3 regions of the Micromonospora sp. Utrum1 genome follow, and region 1 is predicted to be linked to each of the others. Evidence: riboswitches for the same ligand, from Rfam matches in the RefSeq annotation. Region 1 holds a riboswitch; each other region holds the start of a gene.
What was found. A riboswitch is a leader RNA that binds a small molecule or an ion and turns the genes downstream of it on or off. The one in region 1 is predicted to bind cyclic di-AMP.
Positions count from the first base shown of each region.

Region 2: another riboswitch for cyclic di-AMP. It lies ahead of AC0OLQ_RS21190 (transglycosylase family protein); the one in region 1 lies ahead of AC0OLQ_RS28340 (coiled-coil domain-containing protein).
Region 3: another riboswitch for cyclic di-AMP. It lies ahead of AC0OLQ_RS01505 (C40 family peptidase); the one in region 1 lies ahead of AC0OLQ_RS28340 (coiled-coil domain-containing protein).

Region 1 is NZ_CM170071.1:6,043,715-6,050,606, forward strand. Features, by position in the region: gene AC0OLQ_RS28325 (alpha/beta fold hydrolase) at 1-383, shown strand, start outside; gene AC0OLQ_RS28330 (HelD family protein) at 493-2,607, shown strand; gene AC0OLQ_RS28335 (cation diffusion facilitator family transporter) at 2,698-3,612, shown strand; cyclic di-AMP (ydaO/yuaA leader) riboswitch at 3,756-3,885, shown strand; gene AC0OLQ_RS28340 (coiled-coil domain-containing protein) at 3,891-4,958, shown strand; gene AC0OLQ_RS28345 (hypothetical protein) at 5,060-5,572, shown strand; gene AC0OLQ_RS28350 (SRPBCC family protein) at 5,574-6,026, opposite strand; gene AC0OLQ_RS28355 (STAS domain-containing protein) at 6,210-6,569, opposite strand.
Region 2 is NZ_CM170071.1:4,505,527-4,512,418, forward strand. Features, by position in the region: gene AC0OLQ_RS21180 (M4 family metallopeptidase) at 1-1,858, shown strand, start outside; gene AC0OLQ_RS21185 (YbaB/EbfC family nucleoid-associated protein) at 1,959-2,408, opposite strand; gene AC0OLQ_RS21190 (transglycosylase family protein) at 2,520-3,176, opposite strand; cyclic di-AMP (ydaO/yuaA leader) riboswitch at 3,176-3,348, opposite strand; gene AC0OLQ_RS21195 (glycoside hydrolase family 3 protein) at 3,492-5,327, opposite strand; gene AC0OLQ_RS21200 (LLM class flavin-dependent oxidoreductase) at 5,497-6,892, shown strand, end outside.
Region 3 is NZ_CM170071.1:315,014-321,905, reverse strand. Features, by position in the region: gene AC0OLQ_RS01520 (zinc metalloprotease) at 1-731, shown strand, start outside; gene AC0OLQ_RS01515 (pyridoxamine 5'-phosphate oxidase family protein) at 802-1,347, opposite strand; gene dcd (dCTP deaminase) at 1,426-2,004, shown strand; gene AC0OLQ_RS01505 (C40 family peptidase) at 2,065-3,045, opposite strand; cyclic di-AMP (ydaO/yuaA leader) riboswitch at 3,114-3,251, opposite strand; gene AC0OLQ_RS01500 (N-acetylmuramoyl-L-alanine amidase) at 3,476-5,512, shown strand; gene AC0OLQ_RS01495 (hypothetical protein) at 5,799-6,892, shown strand, end outside.

The DNA.
Region 1 (6,892 bases):
GCTGGATGCTCTTCGGCGACCGCTGCGAACCGGCCGACATCCGGCTGGTCACCTCGGCGGTGGCGCACGCCTCGCTGCGCTCGATCGGCGGGTTCCGCGCCTCGATCGGGGCCCAGCACCGGCTGGACACCCTCGCGGCCCTGGGCCGGCTGCCGGCCGCCGCGCTGGTCGGCGACCGGGACCGGCTCACCCCGCCGCCCTGCGCCGAGTCGATCGCCGCGGCGCTGCCCACCACCGAACTGACCGTCTGCCCGGGCGCCGGCCACATGCTGATGATGGAGCGCCCCGACGAGGTGAACACCGCCGTGGCCGGGGTGCTGCACCAGGTGCTCACGGGGCGGGACGCGGGAACGTCCGGGGAGCGGGTGGGAACGCCCGGATAACGGGCAACCCGCACCGGCGGGCAGGCGGCAGCGGCATGGCCCCGACAATGGCGGGGCGGGCGGCCCGTACCCTCATTCAGCCCGCCGTCTGACCACAGGAGCCCCCGCATTGAGCGACCAGACCACCCTGGAACGGGAGATCGCCGTCGAACAGCGGCATCTCGACCGGGTGTACGCCCGGCTGGCCGAACTGCGTCGGTCGGCCGCCGACGCCGAGCGGGAGGGCTACCGGCTGGCCCGGGTCGGCAACTTCGGCGCGCTGGTCGAGCGGGACGCGATGGTCTTCCACGCGGCGCAGCGCCGGCACGTGCTGGACGCGGAGCACGAGGGGCTGGTCTTCGGCCGGCTGGACCTGCGCACCGGGCAGGTGCTGCACGTGGGGCGGCTCGGCGTGCGCGGGGAGAACGCCGAGACCCTCGTGGTGGACTGGCGCGCGCCGGCCGCCGCCGCGTTCTACCAGGCCACCCCGGCGGAGCCGCGCGGTGTGGTGCGGCGGCGCACGATCCAGTCGTCGGCGGAGCAGGTCACCCGGATCGAGGACGACCTGCTGGACCCGGAGTCGGCGCCGCCGGAGATGGCGGTGGTCGGCGACGGCGCGCTGCTGGCCACCCTGTCCCGGGCCACCGGCCGGGGCATGCGGGACATCGTGGCCACCATCCAGCGGGAGCAGGACGAGGCGATCCGCTCCCCCGGCAACAGCGTCACGATCGTCTCCGGCGGCCCGGGCACCGGCAAGACGGCGGTGGCCCTGCACCGGGCCGCGTACCTGCTCTACTCCGACCGGGCCCGGTACGCCGGCGGCGGCATCCTGGTGGTCGGCCCGTCGAGCGTGTTCGTCCAGTACATCGCCTCGGTGCTCCCCTCGCTCGGCGAGGAGACGGCCACCCTGCACTCACTCGGCTCGCTCTTCCCCGGCCTGTCCGTGACCCGCACCGATCCGCCCGAGGTGGCGGCGGTCAAGGGGTCGCTGCGGATGCGCCGGGTGCTGGAGCGCGCGGTCCGGGACGCGGTGCCCGACTCCCCCGCCGAGCTGCGCCTGCTCTACCGGGGCGAGCTGCTCCGGCTGGAGCGCGCCGAGCTGGACGCGATCCGGGATCGGACGCTGTCCCGCGGCGCGCGCCGCAACGAGGTGCGCCGGGCCGCCTTCGACGCGGTCCTCGCCGCGCTCTGGGCGCAGGCCCGCGCGCTGCGGATCGGCCGGCTGCCGGAGCAGCCCGCGTTCGAGGACGAGATCATCGAGCGGCCGGAGTTCCGCGACTTCCTCAAGGCCTGGTGGCCCCGGCTGCACCCGCGTCACGTGCTGGCCTGGCTGGCCCGTCCGGAGCGGCTGCGCCGGTACGCCGGCGGCGTCCTCTCCGGCGCGGAGATCCGGCTGCTGACGGGCGCGTACCGGAGCCTGGACGCCGAGGGGCTGACGATCGCCGACGTGGCGCTGGTGGACGAGCTGGACGCGCTGCTCGGCCGGCCGGTGCAGCGGGCGAAGCCGAAGCGGGACCCGTTCCAGCTGGCCGGCGGCGTCCGCGAGCTGAGCACGCTCGCCGACCGGCAGCGGGCCGCCCGGGCGGCGGCCCGGGAGCGCCCGGAGGACTACCGGGACTACGCCCACGTGGTGGTCGACGAGTCGCAGGACGTCTCGCCGATGCAGTGGCGGATGATCGGCCGGCGCGGCCGGTTGGCCTCCTGGACGGTGGTGGGCGACCCGGCGCAGACGGCCTGGACCGGCGACCCGCAGGAGCTCGCCCGGGCCCGGGACCAGGCGCTGGGCCGGCGCCGCCGGTACCGCTACGAGCTGACCACGAACTACCGCAACTCGGCGGAGATCTTCGCGGTGGCGGCCGCGGAGATCCACCGCGTCCACCCGGAGCTCGCGCTGCCCACCGCGGTCCGCTCCACCGGCGTGGCGCCGGTCGAGCTGACCGTGCCCGCCGTCGAACTGCCGGCCGCCACCGCGGCGGCGGCCCGCACGCTGCTGGCCGAGGTCGAGGGCACGGTGGGGGTGATCACGCCGGTGCCACGCCGCGACGAGGTGGCCGGCTGGCTGGGCGATCTCGGTGGCCGGCTCCAGGTGGTGACCAGCCTTCAGGCCAAGGGCATGGAGTACGACGGGGTGGTGCTGGTCGCACCGAGCGAGATCCGTGCCGATCCGGGGTCGGGCGTCCGCACCCTCTACGTGGCGCTCTCCCGGGCCACCCAGCGCCTGACCACGCTCGACCCGGTCGTCTGACGACGGTTCCCGCCCCGGCGTTCACTTGCACATATAGCGATGTGAGCATAGATTGAGCCCGGCCGGTGCGACGGACGAGAGGGTGTGGGCGTGGGCGCAGGTCATGACCACAGCGGCGCGGTGGTCAACGCCGCGCACCGCCACCGGGGTCGACTCTGGGGCGCCTTCGCGCTGCTCACCGTCCTGATGGTGGTCGAGGCGGTGGCCGCGTTCGCCACCGGCTCGCTGGCCCTGCTCTCCGACGCCGGCCACATGTTCACCGACGTCCTCGGCATCGGCATGGCCCTCGCCGCGATCACCGCCACCCGGCACGCCGACACCGACCCGCAGCGCACCTTCGGGCTCTACCGCCTCGAGGTGCTGGCCGCGCTGGCCAACGCGGTGCTGCTCGGCGCCGTGGCCGTCTACGTCCTGGTCGAGGCGGTACGCCGGTTCGGCGAGCCGCCGGAGGTGCTCGCCGGGCCGATGCTCGCCGTGGCGGTGCTCGGCCTGCTCGCCAACATCGCCGCGTTCGCGCTGCTGCGCCCCGGCGCGGAGGAGAGCATCAACCTGCGCGGGGCGTACCTGGAGGTGCTGGGCGACCTGCTCGGCTCGCTCGGGGTGATCGGCGCCGCCGTGGTCATCGCGGTCACCGACTGGTGGTGGGCCGACCCGCTGGTCGCCGTGGCGATCGGGCTGTTCATCCTGCCCCGCACCTGGCGGCTCGGCCGGGCCGCGGTCCGCATCCTGGTGCAGGCCGCCCCGGAACACCTCCAGGTGACCGCGGTGCACGACCGGCTGGCCGCGGTGCCCGGCGTCGCCGAGGTGCACGACCTGCACGTCTGGACGCTCACCTCGGGCATGGAGGTGGCCTCGGCGCACCTCACCATGGCCCCGGGCGCCGAGGTCGGCGAGGTGCTGGCCGCCGCCCGGGCCGCGCTGCGCGAGGACTTCTCGATCGACCACGCCACGTTGCAGATCGAACCCGGAGCGTCGCCCGGGGCCTGCGGCGCGGTCGAGTGGTAATTAGGACAATCTTAAATCCAAGTGGCTATTGTGCGCTTATGCCGGTTTTGACCGGGACACCTGCTCCCACCAGCGGAGCCGTCCCGGGCCAGCGCCGGTAGGCTCGGTCGCGGCCTCCGCCGGGCGGCGCCCACCGGCGCCTGCGGTGGCCGTCGCCTAATCGCCCGCAGGGCGAGCCGGGGAACCACGTTCGTGGGGTGCATCCGCGTCAGCGGTAGGGATCTTCCGTCCCGAACCCGTCAGCTAACCCGGTCGGCGGTTGACGGAAGGACACGTGAATGCCCCCAGTGGCACCTGTACGACGGACGGTCGCCCGGTTGGCGGCCCTGCTCGTCGCGACGCTCGCCCTCGGCGTCGTGACCGCGCCGGTCTCCCCCGCCTCGGCGGCTCCCCCGACCGGTCTGCTCGCCGCCGCACCCGGCGACGACGAGGGCGGCACGCCGGCGCTGCGCGCCCAACTCGACGCGGCCAGCAAGGGCTGGCTGGAGGCGCGGACCGCGCTGAACCGCTCGGTCACCCGGCAGCAGCAGCTCACCGCCCAGCTCAAGACGGTCAACGCCGAGTTGACCGTCCGGGACGCCAAGGTCGGCGAGATCGCCGGGGTGGCGTACCGGGCCGGGCGGATGGGCACGGCCGCGGCGCTGCTCGACAGCAGCAGCCCGCAGGGCTTCATGGACCGCGCCGCGGCGCTGGAGCAGGTGGCGGCGCACGAGGACCGGGCGCTGCGCGACCTGATCGAGACCCGGGACGAGGCCACCCGCACCCAGGACGCGCTCACCGGCGAGATCCAGGAGCAGCGCAAGCAGGTCGCGGTGATGGCCAAGCGCAAGCAGCAGGCCGAGCACGCCCTGGAGGTGGCGAACAAGCGGGCGTCGAGCAGCGGCGGCGGCAGCGTCCAGGGCACCTCGTCGGCGAACGCCAAGCCGGCCCCGCGCAACGCCGACGGCTCCTGGCCGCCGGAGTCGTGCAGCGTCAACGACCCGACGCCGGCCGACGGCTGCATCACCCCGCGTACGCTGCACGCCCTCCAGCAGGCCAAGGCGGCCGGCTTCACCCGGTACGTCTCCTGCCACCGGCCCAGCGGCTCGGGCGAGCACCCGAAGGGGCGGGCCTGCGACTTCGCCGCGCAGAAGGACGGCTTCGGCGGCGTGGCCACCGGTGGCGACAAGACGTACGGCAACAACCTGGCCGCCTACTTCATCCGCAACGCCGACGCGCTCGCCGTGCTCTACGTGATCTGGTACAAGCAGATCTGGCTGCCCAGCAGCGGCTGGAAGGCGTACAGCGGCGGCAACGGCGACCCGTCCAGCGACCACACCAACCACGTGCACCTGTCGGTGTACTGACCGCTCCGCCCCGGCGACACCCGGCCTACGCCCCACGACGTACGCCGGGTGTCGCCGTGCGGCCCACGACGCAGCGCCCGCGGCGGCCGAGCATCGGGGGCATGAGTAGACGACTCTCCCCCGCCGGACGCAAGGCCCTGCTCACCCTGCACCTGGTCACCGCGCTGGGCTGGCTCGGCGCCGACCTGGTGCTGCTCAGCCTCGGCGTGGCCGGGCTGCGCGGGGCCGACCCCGAGGTGGTCTATCCGGCGGCCGCGCTCCTGGTCACCTGGCTGTTCGCCCCGCTGAGCGTGGTGGTCTGGCTGGTCGGGCTGGCCAGTGCGCTGCTCACCCCGTGGGGGCTGCTGCGCTGGCGCTGGGTGCTGGTGAAGTTCGCCGTCACCACGGTGGTGCTCACGCTCGTGCTGCTCCTGCTCACCCCGCGGGTCCGGCACCTCGGTGAGCTGGCCGGGGCGGCCGACGCCCACCTGCGCGTCGACCTGGTGGTCGCGCCGACCGTCTCCAGCACGCTGCTGCTCGTCGTCACGGTGCTGTCCACGTACAAGCCGTGGGGGCGGCTGCGGCCGGCCCGACCGGCGGCCCGGCGACCGGTGCCCGCCGGACGCGCCGGCTGAGTCAGGCCGCCGACCCCTCCAGGGTGGCGCCGAGTCGGCTGGCCAGCCCGAGGTGGGCCGCCCGGGCCTGCCGGAAGGCGTAGCCGAACAGCGGCGCCGGGGCGGAGAGGGTGATCTCCACGTCGATCCGCACCACTCCGTCGGGCTCGTCGCGCAGCCGGGTGTGGTTGCGCACCGTGGTGGCCGGCTGCTGCCGGGCCACGGTGACCACCTCGTCCTCGTTGGCGATCAGCACGTCGGCCTGGTAGGTGACCGGGAAGTGCAGCGGGCCGAGCGCGAGCCGGTCGGTGATCGCGTAACTGGCCAGCGCGCCCGGCCGGGGCGGCAGTTGCCGGACCCGGACGATCAGCGGATGCAGCTCGCCCTGCCGGCTCAGGTCGCCGAGCAGGGCCACCGCGTCCGCCCGGGTGCACCGGGCCTGCACGGTGTAGCTGAAGCTGTCGCTGCTGAGCAAGCGGTACCCCCTCGCCGTCGTGGGTCCGCACGATCGTCCCGTACCGGAGCCGGGCTGGCAACGGGTCGGAAGTCCCTGGCCGCGTGCCGGGCGCGCCGCACCGGACCGGCAAGCCGGCGGAGCACGCGCGACCCCGGCGCCGTCAGGGCGGCGAGCTGGAGTCGATCAACAGCGGCGGGCCACTCAGGCGCCCGGGAGCACCTCGGGGGTGCTGTCGGCGAACCAGGGCTCGGGCGCGCCGAAGAGGCCGAGCAGGCCGGTCACCCAGAGCTGGCGGTGCACGAACCGGCTCGGCTCGGTGACCACCAGCTTGACGCCGCTGACCTCGCAGGTCTGGAAGCCGGCGACCATGGCGCTGATGCCGACCGAGTCGATGAAGGTGACGAGCCGCATGTTGAGCTCGATCCGGGAGGGGCGGCCCTTGGCGAGCACCTCGGCAATCGCTTCCCGCACCTCGTACGCGGTGTCGACGTCGATCTCCCCACGCGGGGCGATCTGGACCACACCACCCGACAGCACCGACTTCACGATCGACAGGCTCACGCGAGCACCTCCACTCGCCCATCTGGGCGCCTCATCAGTACGCGGGCCGCGACCGAGAGTATTCCTCCGACGGCCTCGGTCGCCACCCCTCGGGATGAGCAATTCGCGGACTGGGCACACCTGGGCATCCCAATCCGGACCTTCGGTCTCCCTTTTTCCCCGCGGCGCGGGTCCCAACCGGTCGGTCGACCGGTCACGAGCCCGCCCGATCCGCCGACCCAGGGTAGCGGGCCGGCGCATGCCCGGGTGGCACCCGCCCCGGCGCGTTCGGGTGGTTCGTCCGGTGAGCGCCCTGCTCGGCCGCGACCCGCGCGGTCCGGGGT
Region 2 (6,892 bases), 1.5 Mb from region 1:
CGCTTTCGTGCAGAAGCCGGTCATCTCCTCGGAGGGCACCCAGTACGTGCCCTACGAGCGCACCTACAAGGGCCTGCCCGTGGTCGGCGGTGACTTCGTGCTGGCCACCGACACGGCCGGCAACCTGAAGTACGCCTCCGTCGCGCAGCAGCAGGCCATCGGCAGCCTCGCCACCACGCCGAAGCTGACCTCGGCCGCCGCGGCGAAGACCGCGCGCGCCCAGCTCAAGACGGTCAGCACCGTCGAGGGCACCAACCTGGTCGTCTATACCCTCGGCGCCGAGCCGGCGCTGGCCTGGGAGACCACCGTGCGCGGCACCGACGCCGAGGGCCCGAGCCGGCTCACCGTCGACGTCGACGCCCGCACCGGCAAGGTGCTGCGGACGCAGGAGCACGTCGTGCACGGCACCGGCACCGGCGCCTGGAACGGCCCCAGCCCGCTGACCCTGAACACCACGCAGTCGGGCGGCACGTACTCCATGAAGGACCCGACCGTCACCAACCTGAGCTGCCAGGACGCCGCGACCAACACGACGTTCAGCGGCTCCGACGACGTCTGGGGCAACGGCACCGCCACCAACAAGGAGACCGGCTGCGTCGACGCGCTGTTCGCCGCGCAGACCGAGCACAAGATGCTCGCCCAGTGGCTGGGCCGCAACGGCGCCGACGGCAACGGCGGCTACTGGCCGATCCGGGTGGGCCTGAACGACCAGAACGCCTACTACGACGGCACCCAGGTCCAGATCGGCAAGAACACCTCGGGCCAGTGGATCGGCTCGCTCGACGTGGTGGCCCACGAGATCGGCCACGGCATCGACGACCACACCCCGGGCGGCATCTCCGGCGCCGGCACCCAGGAGTTCGTGGCCGACACCTTCGGCGCGGCCACCGAGTGGTTCGCCAACGAGCCGTCCAGCTACGACGCTCCCGACTTCCTGGTCGGCGAGAAGGTCAACCTGGTGGGCAGCGGCCCGATCCGCAACATGTACAACCCGTCGGCGCTGGGCGACCCGAACTGCTACTCCAGCAGCATCCCGAGCACCGAGGTGCACGCCGCGGCGGGCCCGGGCAACCACTGGTTCTACCTGCTGGCCAACGGCAGCAGCCCGACCAACGGCCAGCCCGCCAGCTCCACCTGCAACGGCAGCAGCGTGACCGGCCTGGGCATCCAGAAGGCCATGAAGATCATGTACAACGCGATGCTGCTGAAGACCTCGTCCTCCTCGTACCTGAAGTACCGCGTCTGGACGCTGCAGGCGGCGAAGAACCTCTACCCGACCAGCTGCACCGAGTTCAACGCGGTCAAGGCCGCCTGGAACGCGATCAGCGTGCCGGCGCAGACCGGTGAGGCGACCTGCACGGGCAGCACCCCGACGCCGACCGCCACGACCACCCCGCCGTCGGGCAGCTGCACCGGCCAGAAGCTGGCCAACCCCGGCTTCGAGTCCGGCAACGTGAGCTGGACCGCCAGCGCGGGCGTCATCACGAACGACACCGCCCAGGCGGCCCACGGCGGCTCGTACAAGGCGTGGCTCGACGGCTACGGCACGACGCACACCGACACCCTCAGCCAGTCGGTGTCCATCCCGGCCGGCTGCCGGGCGACGTTGAGCTTCTGGCTGCACATCGACAGCGCGGAGTCGACCACGACCACCGCCTACGACAAGCTGACCGTGAAGGCGGGCAGCACCACCCTGGCCACCTACTCCAACCTCAACAAGGCCACCGGCTACGTGCAGCGGTCCTTCGACATCTCGTCGCTGGCCGGCACCACCGCCACCATCTCGTTCACCGGCGTGGAGGACAGCTCCCTGCAGACCTCCTTCGTCGTCGACGACACCGCGGTCACGCTGAGCTGACCACACCGGAGCGGCCGGCCGTCGTCCTCCCGACGGCCGGCCGCTTCGTCGTCTCCGCCGTAGCTGGGAGCGGGTCCGGGAACTGCGGATCCGCGCGGCGTCAGGCCGGGCGGGAACCGGCGCCGTCGCGGCGGATCCGGGCCGCGACGCCCTCCATCGCCCGGCTGAACCGCTCCATGTCCCGGGCGGACTGCTCCGGCAGGCCGCCGAGCCGCGCGGCGAGGGCGTCCACGTCGGCCCGGGCCGAGGCGCTGACCCGGGCGTCCAGCTCGGTGAGGGCGGCGTTCACGGCCGCCACCACATGCCCGCAGAGGGTCTCCACGGGCTCGCCGGCCAACCCCGGGTCGACGGTGACGGACTCCAGCCGGCCACCCTGGACGGCGACGGCACGGACCCGGCCGCCGGCCGCGGCGCCCTCGGCCCGGAGCAGCTCGGCCGGCGCGCCGTCGGTGTGCTCGGCGGCCCGGGACCGCATCGCGGACAGCGCCTGTTGCGTCCTGGTCAGCAGCTCGTCGAGGCTCGCGGCCGCGGAGAACGGGTCGTTGGTCATATCCGCGCTTTCTTCACGTCTTTCCGAGCATCGTGACGATAGCAACCGGCCCCGACGCAACCGAACGCCCGGCCGGGAACCCCGGCCGGGCGTTCGTGGTGCGGTGGGGTCTCAGCGCAGGCGCAGCCGCTGGCCCGGGAAGATCAGGCCGGGGTCGCCGCCGACCACGCCCTTGTTGCGCTCGTAGAGAGCGTGCCAACCGCCGGCGACGTTCTTCGCGTCGGCGATCTCGGAGAGGGTGTCCCCGGGCTGGACCAGGTAGCTGCCGGCGCCGCCGGTGCTGGGCGCGCTGCGCCGCTCGCTGCGGGTGGCCGGCCGGTCGCCGCGCGACGACCGCTCCGTGGTGGCCTTCTTCGTGGACCTCGTCGAGCCCGAGTCCTTGCTGGCGTACTTCTTGGTGGAGCCGCCCTTCTTGCCGCAGACCGGCCAGGCGCCGATGCCCTGCCCGTCGAGGACCTTCTCGGCGATGGCGATCTGCTCGCTGCGGCTGGCCAGGTCGGCCCGGCTGGCGTACTTCTGGCCGCCGTAGCCGTTCCAGGTGCTGCGGGAGAACTGGAGCCCGCCGTAGTAGCCGTTGCCGGTGTTGATGTGCCAGTTGCCGCCGGACTCGCACTGTGCGACGGCGTCCCAGTTCACGCCGGCGGCGCTGGCCGGAGCGGCCGGGCCGAGCAGGGCGGCCGCGCCGGTGGCGGCGCCGACGACGAGTGCGCCGACGGCGGTGCGCCGTTGAGCGGTCCGTCGATGACGGGCGACGTATTCAGTTGCCATGTGGGTTTCCTCCACGCCGACGAGGTGAGCTGTCGGGTTCGGGCCGAGGAGCCCGGCCGCCGGAGGCGGCTTCACCCCGAGGTGTCGTGCACCGAGGAACGTGTGGGTCCCCCGCTCCCGCCCGAGGTCCAGGTACCGCCGGGCCGGCGGCGGGATTAGGCGTTACCGGCCCGTGGTGTCCGCGATCGCGAACGGATACGACGTTAGGAAGGGTTTCCGCCCATCGCCCACCTCTTGTGAAGTTCTTCACCCGCCCGAGCGAAGGCCCCTCCGTCCGAGTTGCGCACCGTCCGAAAGTGCCTTATGAGTCGCGGCTCAGTAGGTCAGGCCGTAGCCCTGCGGGAAGAGCGGGACCTGCCCGTCGCCGGCGTTGATGGGCTGCTGACTGACCGAGTTCATCCAGGTCATGGGCAGTTTTCCGGTCGGCGCGTACCCCCCGAAGAGGACGTCGGCCACGCCGCCGCCCTCGGTGCCGGGGAGCCAGGCGGCCAGCAGCGCGTCCCATCGGGGCAGCTCGGCCGAGATGTCCATCGGCCGGCCGGAGACCAGCACCACGATCACCGGCACGCCCGCGTTCCGCAGCGTCGCGATGGTCCGCAGGTCGTCCCGGTCCAGGCTCATGCTGCCGGTGCGGTCGCCCTGGCCCTCGGCGTACGGTGTCTCGCCGACCACGGCGATCGCGGCCCGGTAGGTGCCGTCGATGCCGGTGCCGCGCTGGTTGTAGGTGACCGTCGTGGTCGGACCCACCGCGGCCCGGATGCCCTGCAGGATCGTGGTGCCGGGGGTGATCGCGCCCGACGAGCCCTGCCAAGAGATCGTCCAGCCGCCGCTCGCGTTGCCGATGTTGTCGGCGCTCTTGCCGGCCACGAAGATCTTGTTGTTGTCCCGGGCCAACGGCAGGACGCCGGCGTTGTTCTTCAGCAGCACCTGTGACTGGCGGACGGCCTGCCGGGCCAGGGCCCGGTGCGCGGCGTTGCCCACCGTCGGGGTCCAGCTCCGGTCGGTGTACGGCCGCTCGAAGAGGCCCAGCTCGAACTTCTTGGTGAGGATGCGCCGGTTGGCGTCGTCGATCCGGCTCATCGGCACGTGGCCGTTCTGCACCTCGGCGCGCAGCGTGCTGAGGAAGGTCTTCCACGCCGTGGGGACCATCACCATGTCGATGCCGGCGTTGATCGCCGTGCTGACCTCGGCCGCGGTGAAGCCGGCGGCGCCGTCGATCTGGTCGATGCCGTTCCAGTCGGAGACGACGAACCCAGAGAAGCCCAGCTCTCCCTTGAGGACCGTGGTGATCAGGTACTGGTGGCCGTGCAGCTTCACGCCGTTCCAGCTGCTGTAGGAGATCATCACCGAGCCGACCCCGCGCTGCACGGCCGCCTGGAACGGGGGCAGGTGGACGGCCCGCAGTTCGGCCTCGCTGAGCTGGGTGTTTCCCTGGTCGTCGCCGCCGGTGGTGCCGCCGTCGCCGATGTAGTGCTTGGCGGTGGCGAGCACCGAGGTGGGTCCGCCGAGGGTGCTGCCCTGCAGGCCGGTGATCAGAGTGGACAGGTTCGACGGCAGGTCCGGAGTCTCGCCGAACGATTCGTAGGTGCGGCCCCACCGGTCGTTGCGGGCGACGCAGAGGCAGGGCGCGAAGTTCCAGTCCACCCCGGTGCCGGTGATCTCCTCGGCGACGGCCTGGCCGATCTGCTGCACCAGCGCCGGGTCGCGGGTCGCGCCGAGGCCGATGTTGTGCGGGAAGATCGTCGCGCCGTACACGTTGTTGTGCCCGTGCACGGCGTCGACGCCGTAGATCATCGGGATGCCGAGCGGGGTGGCGAGAGCCGCGCGCTGGAAGCCGTCGTACATGTCGGCCCAGGACGCGGCGGTGTTCGGCGTGGGCGCGGAGCCGCCGCCGGAGAGGACCGAGCCGAGCCGGTAGGTGGTGAGGTCGCTCGCGGTGACCGAGCCCCGCTCGGCCTGCGTCATCTGGCCGAGCTTCTCGTCCAGGGTCATCCGGGCGAGCAGGTCGGCGACGCGGGTGGCGACGGGCAGCGTCGGGTCCTGGTAGGGCAGGCCGGCCGCGGTGGCCGGCGCGGGCACGGCCAGGGCGGTGACGGCGACGAGCAGGAGGGCAAGACCGAGGGGACAGTGGCGGCGGTGGTGACGGATCACGGGTCGCTCCTTCCCGGAGGAACGCTGAGGCCGTTCACCGGCACCCTATGCCCGTGGGCATCGACTGTGAACAATCCTTGCCGGTTCCGGAACCGCCCGGCGGGCCGGCGCCGGGCCGGACTACCGTGGGCAGGGTTCGCGCAAGATCGGCAGGAGGCGGCGGGACGGCATGACCGACTACGGACACGAGCTGGCCTTCGGCGGCTTCGTCACACCCACCGCCGGCCGGTTCGAACAGGTGGTGGCCCTGGCCAAGCTCTGCGAGCAGGTCAACCTGGACCTGGTCACCTTTCAGGACCACCCCTACCAGCCGGGTTTCCTGGACACCTGGACGCTGATGTCCTACCTGGCCGCGGCGACCAGTCGCATCCGGCTGGCCGGCAACGTGCTGAACCTGCCCCTGCGCCAACCGGTGGTGCTGGCCCGGAGCGTCGCCAGCCTGGACCTGCTCACCGGTGGCCGGGTGGAGCTGGGCCTCGGCGCCGGCGCGTTCTGGGAGGCGATCGAGGCGGTCGGCGGGCGACGGCTCAGCGCCGGGCAGGCGGTGGACGCCCTCGACGAGGCGATCCGAGTGATCCGCGAGGTGTGGGACACCGAGCGGCGCGGGATGGTCCGCGTCGAGGGCGAGCACTACCGGGTGGTCGGGGCGAAGCGCGGGCCGGCCCCGGCGCACCCGGTGGAGATCTGGGTCGGCGCGTACAAGCCCCGGATGCTGCGGCTGGTGGGGCGCGCGGCGGACGGCTGGCTGCCGTCGCTGGCGTACCTGCCGAACGGGCCGGCCGAGCTGCCGGCGATGAACGCGGTGATCGACGAGAGCGCCGAGGCGGCGGGGCGGGACCCCCGGTCGGTACGCCGGCTGCTGAACATCAACGGTCGGTTCGTCCGCTCCTCCAGCGGCTTCCTGGCCGGGCCCCCCGAGCAGTGGGTGGAGGAGCTGGCCGGGCTGGCCCTCGACCACGGCGTCTCCACGTTCGTCCTGGGCGCCGACGACCCGACCACGATCCAGCTCTTCGCCCAGGAGGTCGCGCCCGCGGTGCGGGAGCTGGTCGGCGCCGAACGCGCCGAGCCCGGCGCCCGGGCCGGTGCCGCCGAGGAGCAGCGCGAGGCGGTCGAGGCCGGCGGCGCCACCGCGCTCGCGGTCACCCCCACCCCCGACCCCGGGGTACGGCTGACCGACCACCGGCTCTGGGACGAGTCCACCCGCCCGGCCGCCCCGCCGGCACCGGACGGCCACGTCTACACCCCGCACGCCCAGGCCGTCGGCGCGCACCTCGTCGACGTGCACGACCATCTGCGGCAGGAGCTGGCCCAGGTTCGTGACCTGCTCGAACAGGTCCGACGCGGGGTGGTCTCCGCCGGCGCCGCCCGGGCCGTGCTCAACCAGCTCACCATGCGGCAGAACAACTGGACGCTGGGGGCGTACTGCGCCGCGTACTGCACGGCGGTGACCCAGCACCACGGGCTGGAGGACAACTCGATCTTCCCGCACCTGCGGCGCGCGGACCCGGGGCTCGGCCCCGTGCTCGACCGGCTGGAAGCGGAGCACGTGGTGATCCACGACGTGG
Region 3 (6,892 bases), 1.7 Mb from region 1:
CGGCGCTGCGTGAGCGGGCCAACTTCCGCACCGGCGCCGGGGCCACCACGCTGGCGACGGTGACCATCCCCGTCGTCGTCCACGTCATCCAGCGGGACAGCACCCGGGCCGGCGGCAACATCCCGGACTCGATGGTCACCCAGCAGATCGACGTGCTGAACAAGGCGTACAGCGGTGCCACCGGTGGCGCCCCGACCGCCTTCAGCTTCCAGCTCACCAAGGTGCACCACGTCACCAACGCCGCCTGGTACCCGATCGTCCAGGGTTCCTCCGCCGAGCGCTCGATGAAGACCTCGCTGCGCGAGGGCGGCAAGAACACGCTCAACATCTACCTGGGCGAGCTGAGCGACGACCTGCTCGGCTGGGCCACCTTCCCGCAGCGCAAGCTGAACAGCATGGACGGCGTGGTCGCGCTGAGCGAGTCGCTGCCGGGCGGCACCGCGACCAACTACAACCAGGGCGACACCGGCACCCACGAGATCGGCCACTGGCTGAACCTCTACCACACCTTCCAGGGTGGCTGCTCCGGCTCGGGTGACAGCGTCTCCGACACCCCGGCCGAGGGCTCGCCGGCCTTCGAGTGCCCGACCGGTCGGGACACCTGCACCACGGCGGGCCTGGACCCGATCACCAACTTCATGGACTACACCTACGACTCGTGCATGTACCAGTTCACCCCTGGTCAGGCGAGCCGCATGCTGACCGCGTGGAACGCCTACCGCGCGGCCTGACCGTCGCGCACCACAAGCTGGTGCCGGTCCCGTCCTCGGACGGGGCCGGCACCAGCTTTCTGAGTAGGGCTCAGGCCGCGGGGCGGCGGGTGTCGAAGCCGTGCCGGCCACGCCGACCTTCCGAGGCCAGGGGGTCGCACCGGACCGGGGTGGTCGCCCGCGGGTCGAGCCAGACCCGCACCTCCGGCCGGCCGCCGCCGGGGCGAACCACCTGGTCGCGCCGCGTCAGCATCGCCACGTCGACGGTGAACTCGAACAGCCGCCAGTCGCCCTGGGGCGCGGCCCGGCCGATCCGGGCCAGCCGCGCCACGGTCGCCGGGTCGGTCACCGGGTGGGCCCGGCCGGCCAGGTAGGCCTCGTCGTCGCTCTCCTCCGGCGGGAAGGAGTGCAGCGCGTAGCGGCCGTCGCGTTCGAGGTCGCGACGCTTGGGCGAGTCGATGACGAAGCACCACAGCCCGTCGTCGGTGATGACCGGGGAGACCGGGTGCACTCGCGGGCCGCCGTCGGCGCGGACCGTGGCGAGGTAGCCGAAACCCGGCCCGTACTGCTGCAACAGGAGGCGGATCTCGTCGGCGAGTCGGGGCTCGTCGGCGGCGAATTCGGACCAGGAAGCCATGCGGACATTCTATCGAACAGGTGTACGAAGATGTAGTCCGACACGCAGGTCACCCGTACCGGTCGCTATGGTGTTCCGATGCTGCTCTCCGACCGCGACCTGGTCTCCGAGATCAAGGCGGGCACGCTCGCGCTGGAGCCCTTCGAGCCCACGCTGGTGCAACCGTCCAGCATCGACGTACGTCTGGACCGGCTGTTCCGGGTCTTCAACAACCATCTCTACACGCACATCGACCCGGCCGTGCAGCAGGACGACCTCACCTCGATGGTGGAGGTGCCCGAGGGCCAGCCGTTCGTGCTGCACCCCGGCGAGTTCGTGCTCGCCTCCACGCTCGAGGTGATCTCGCTGGGCGACCAGCTCGCCGGGCGCCTGGAGGGCAAGTCCAGCCTGGGCCGGCTCGGCCTGCTCACCCACTCCACGGCCGGCTTCATCGACCCGGGTTTCTCGGGTCACGTCACGCTGGAGCTGTCCAACGTGGCGAACCTGCCGATCACCCTCTGGCCGGGCATGAAGATCGGTCAGCTCTGCATCTTCCGGCTCTCCTCGCCGGCCGAGCACCCGTACGGCTCGGCGGTCTACGGGTCGCGCTACCAGGGGCAGCGCGGGCCGACCCCGAGCCGGTCCTGGCAGAACTGGCGCACCTGGCCGACTCGCTGACGGAGCCGGACGCCGTGACGGCGCAGGGGCCCCCGCGACGCGGGAGCCCCTGCGGACCGGTCAGCCCGGGCGGCCGTAGCTGTTGATCTGGCCGTCGTCGACGCGCTTCATCGTGATCGGCTTGCCGGACTGGGAGGCGTGCACCACCCAGCCGTCACCGACGTACATGCCGACGTGGTGCAGGTCGCTGTAGTAGAAGACGAGGTCACCTGCGCGCAGCTCGCTCCGGCTCACCCGCCTGGTCACGTCGTGCTGCTGCCGGGCGTTGTGCGGCAGCGAGACGCCGGCCTTGGCCCAGGCCGCCATGGTGAGCCCGGAGCAGTCGTAGTGGTCGGGGCCGGCGGCGCCCCAGACATAGATCTTGCCGATCTGGGCGCAGGCGAACTTGACCGCGACGCCGGCCGGACCACCGGGGTAGCCGGCGGGACAGGGCGCGGGGCGCAGCGGACCGCCGCCGCCGTTGCCGTAGACCTTGAGACGGAGCTTCTGGAGCTTGACGATCTCGGCGTCGATCTGCTTCTTCTTCGCCGCGAGCTGGGCCTCGGTACGGGCCAGGTCGCTGATCATCTCGTCCAGCGGCCGCTTCTTGGCGGCCAACTGGTCGCGCAGCTCGGCGACGGTCCGCACCTGCTCCTGCTGGCGGTTCGCGTAGCGGTCGAGCAGTGCGAGGCCGTCCACCAGCTCACTCGGCGACCGGCTGCCCAGCAGGGCGTTGACGGTGGAGAGGTTGTTGTCGCCCTTGTAGGCGTCGGCGGCGAGCCCGCCCACCTGACCGAGGGCGGCGTCCACCCGGGCCTGGAGCGGGGCGATCTGCTTGCCGAGCGCGGCGGCCTGCTTGCGCTTGACGGCGAGCTGCTCGCGGGTGGCGTTGACCTGTTCGATGATCGGTTCGAGCTTGTTCCAGTCCTGGTCGATCTGGCGCTCGATCTCGGTGACCGACGGTTCGGCATGGGCCGCCGTGGCGCCGCCGGTCAGGACGACGGCGGTGCCGGCCAGGGCGGCGAGGGCGGTGGTGAAGCGGGACCAGCGGGAACGCGGCACAGCCGTCGACCGGTCGACCGACCGGCTTGACGGTGGCCGCGGGGCATGGTGTGCCACCGGGCTTCCGTACTCCTTCTTCGTGCCCGCCTACCGAGTTAGCTGACGGGTTCGGGCGGGAAGGGAGCCGCCCTACCGCAGTGGCTGCGGATTCACCCCAGTTACCTGGGTCCCCGGCTCGCCCGAAGGCGACTCGGCGGTGTCGGACCGTCACCACCCGGGTTGGTCGGTGAAACAGTCGGCCGACGATTGACCAGAGTAGAGATGGCCGTTACCGATCCGCAACCCGAGACGCCGTGACACTCCGTATGTCGCCCCGATCGTGGATGAAGGTTTTCTTCACACAAGATTACCCGCTGGAAAGGTATTGACCCGGAGGGTGCGTGGGGCGAGGGTGAGGACGCAGTGACCCCCATCCCTGTCTGGAGGTTCGATGCACCTCTCACCCCCGCCGTCGGGCAGACGGATGCTGCTGGCAGCCGCCGTCGCGGCGGCCACGGCCCTGGTGGCGACCGGCCCGGTGGCCGCCGAACCGCTCACCGCCCAACCGACCACCGACCGCCAGGAGCAGTACGCCGCCGCCGCGGCGGAGTACGGCGTGCCGCAGAGCGTCCTGCTCGGCGTGTCGTACCTGGAGTCGCGCTGGGACACCCACCCGGGCCAGCCGAGCACCAGCGGCGGCTACGGCCCGATGCACCTCACCGACGCCCAGCAGGTCCTCGCGACCCCGGCCAGCGGCCACGTGGACGAGAACGAGGACCCGCGGGGCGACGACTCGCGCCCGCTCACCCTCGACCCGGCCATCGCGGCCGCACCGGCGGAGGACGTGCTGCCGCAGGCGTCCCTGCAGACGCTCGACGCCGCCGCGGCGCTCACCGGCCTCACCGAGGAGACGTTGCGGACCGACGCGGCCGCGAACATCCGGGGCGGGGCGGCACTGCTTGCCTCGTACCAGAAGGAGCTGGGTGCGCCGGTCGGCGCCGGCAGCGACCCGGCGGCCTGGTACGGCGCGGTGGCCCGCTACTCCGGCGCGGACACCGAGGACGCGGCGGCGGCCTTCGCCGACGAGGTCTACGACCAGCTCGGCCTCGGCGCGGCCCGGACCACCGACGACGGCCAGCGGGTGACCCTCGCCGCCACCGCGGTGACGCCGGACCAGTCCGGGCTGCACAAGCTGGGGCTGCGCCGCGCCGAGCGGCCGGACGGCCTGGAGTGCCCGGTCCGCCTCGCCTGCGAGTGGATCCCCGCACCGTACGCGGAGTACTACATCCCTAAGACCCAAACCTGGGACTACGGCAACCACGACATCGGCAACCGGCCGGCACAGCAGAAGCTCGAGTACATCATCATCCACGACACCGAGGGCTACTTCGGCCCCAGTGTGGGCCAGGTCCAGGATGTGACCTACCTGGGCTGGCACTACACGCTGCGTTCGGTGGACGGATACGTGGCCCAGCACATCAAGGCCAAGGACGTCGGTTGGCAGGCCGGCAACTGGTACGTCAACACGAAGTCCATCGGCATTGAGCACGAGGGCTTCGCCGGGCGCGGCACCTGGTACACCGAGGCGATGTACCGGGCCTCGGCCAAGCTGGTGCGCCACCTGGCTCTGCGCTTCCAGATCCCGCTGGACCGGCAGCACATCCTCGGTCACGACAACGTTCCGGGCATCACCGCCGGGAACGTCGCCGGCATGCACTGGGACCCGGGTCCGTACTGGGACTGGTCGCACTACTTCAACCTGCTGAAGGCGCCCTTCCAGGGCACCGGCACGCCGCACACCGGTCTGGTTACCATCGACCCGGACTTCGCGTCGAACCAGCCCGCCTTCTACGGCTGCAACCAGCAGCCCCCGTTGCCACCTGGTCCGGTACCCCCGACGGCCGAGCCCTGCCCGTTGCGCGGCTCCTCCTCGGTCATCCTGCGCACCGCCCCGAGCGCGACCGCCCCGCTGGTCAACGACCTGGGCCTGCGGCCGAACGGCACGCCGAACACCATGTACATCAAGGATCACGGCGCCCGTGCCTCGGCCGGCCAGACCTATGCCCTCGCGGGCGTCCAGGGCGACTGGACCGCTATCTGGTACCTCGGTCAGAAGGCCTGGTTCTACAACCCGGCCTCGGCGCCCACGGCCAAGTGGTCGGCGGGCTTCGTGGTGACGCCCAAGCCGGGCAAGGCCACCATCCCGGTGTACGGGCGGGCCTACCCCGAGAAGGCCGCCTACCCGGCCACCATCCCGTACCAGACCATCTCGCCGTTGCAGTACACCTTCCCGGCGGGCCAGCGGTACGCGGTCGGCGACGTCCTCCCGGGCGAGTACTACCAGGCGGTCTCGTTCGACGGTTCGGCACCGGGTGACCGGACCGTCGTCCGCGGCGAGAACCGGTACGTGCAGATCCAGTTCGGCCATCGGGTGATGTTCGTGAACCTGGACGACGTGCAGATCCTGCCGGCCGCGCAGACGTCCTGAGCACCCCACTGTCGGCGATCGAGCAAGGGTTCCCGGTTCTACCGGGAACCCTTGCCGCCGTTCTACGGCAAAAGGCTTCCCCTCGTCACCGTACGTCGCAGGTTCTTTACAGAGATGATTGAGAACGGTAGATTCCCATCTGTCGATAGATCACGGGGGATCATCTTCGACACCTGGCGAACCTGCTCGCCCGCGATCGACATGAACGACACCGTCGACGAGGGGAGACACGGTGCGTACAGGAATAGTGGAGGTGGTCCCACTCGCCCTGCTGGGCGTGGTGGCGATGACCGTGTTCATCCGGACGAAGAGCAGACGCCGCTGGACGTATGTGGCCGGAGGCCTGCTGGCCGGCGCATGGCTGGCGCTGACGGGTGGAGCGGTATGGGCGATGTCCAGCTCCATGGCTGCCGACCTGCCAGCAAAGGCTACCGAGCCGGGCAATCCGTGTTTATCAGGGGCGCCGGCACGCAGCTTCGACGTCTCACTGATCAACATTCCGATCTTCCTCAACCGCTTTGGCGACGTCGTCCCCGAGGGGCGCATGTATGTCCTCGACGAGAACATCGCCACCGTCCGGGCCAACTTCGCCAAGGCCGCCGACCCCAATGACCAGGCGGACCTAATCGAACCCCTGGTGCTACGGGCGCACCGGGGAGACTGCGTGACGATCCGGTTCACCAACCGGCTCCACGAAGAAGCGCCGCCGTTCGTCCGGAACGATTCCATCTTCCTGCTACCCGGCGAGCAGTTGGCGGCTCCCGGCACCGTGACGCCGGAGCCGCGGCGATTCGCCCCGGCCCGGACCCTGCCGCACAACGACTTCGACCCAGAGGCTGCGCCGCCGGCGTCCATCCACATGGAGGGTCTGGTTTTCGACCCCAAGGGCTCCGACGGCACGGCGGCGGGACTCAACCCCGATTCGACCGTAGCCCGCGGCGCCACCGCCACCTACCGGTACTCGGCGGCCGTCGAGGGGGAGTTCCACTTCAACGACGGCGCCGACCTCACCTCCGTCGAGACCGGCGCGGGCAACACCATCGGGTCGCACTCGTTCGGGGCCTTCGGCGCGATCGTGGTAGAGAAGCCCGGCACCAGTTGGGTGGATGCCCGCACCGGCGAGCCGCTCGCCTCCGGGACCCGCGCTGTCATCAAGGACCCGGAGCCCGGCGCACCGGACCACCGGGAGCACGTGATTTTCATGCACGACGAGGTGGAGGCAGCTTCCGGCATCCTCACCCGGTTCTGCCGGAACGGGCAGGACGGGGTGGCGGAGGACCGGGCCAACGGGGAGTGCGTCGACCCGACGGCCGCCGATCTCACCAAGCTGAAGCAGGGCACCCTGCCCGGCCTCTCCGGCGGGGACGCGGACGCCCTGGT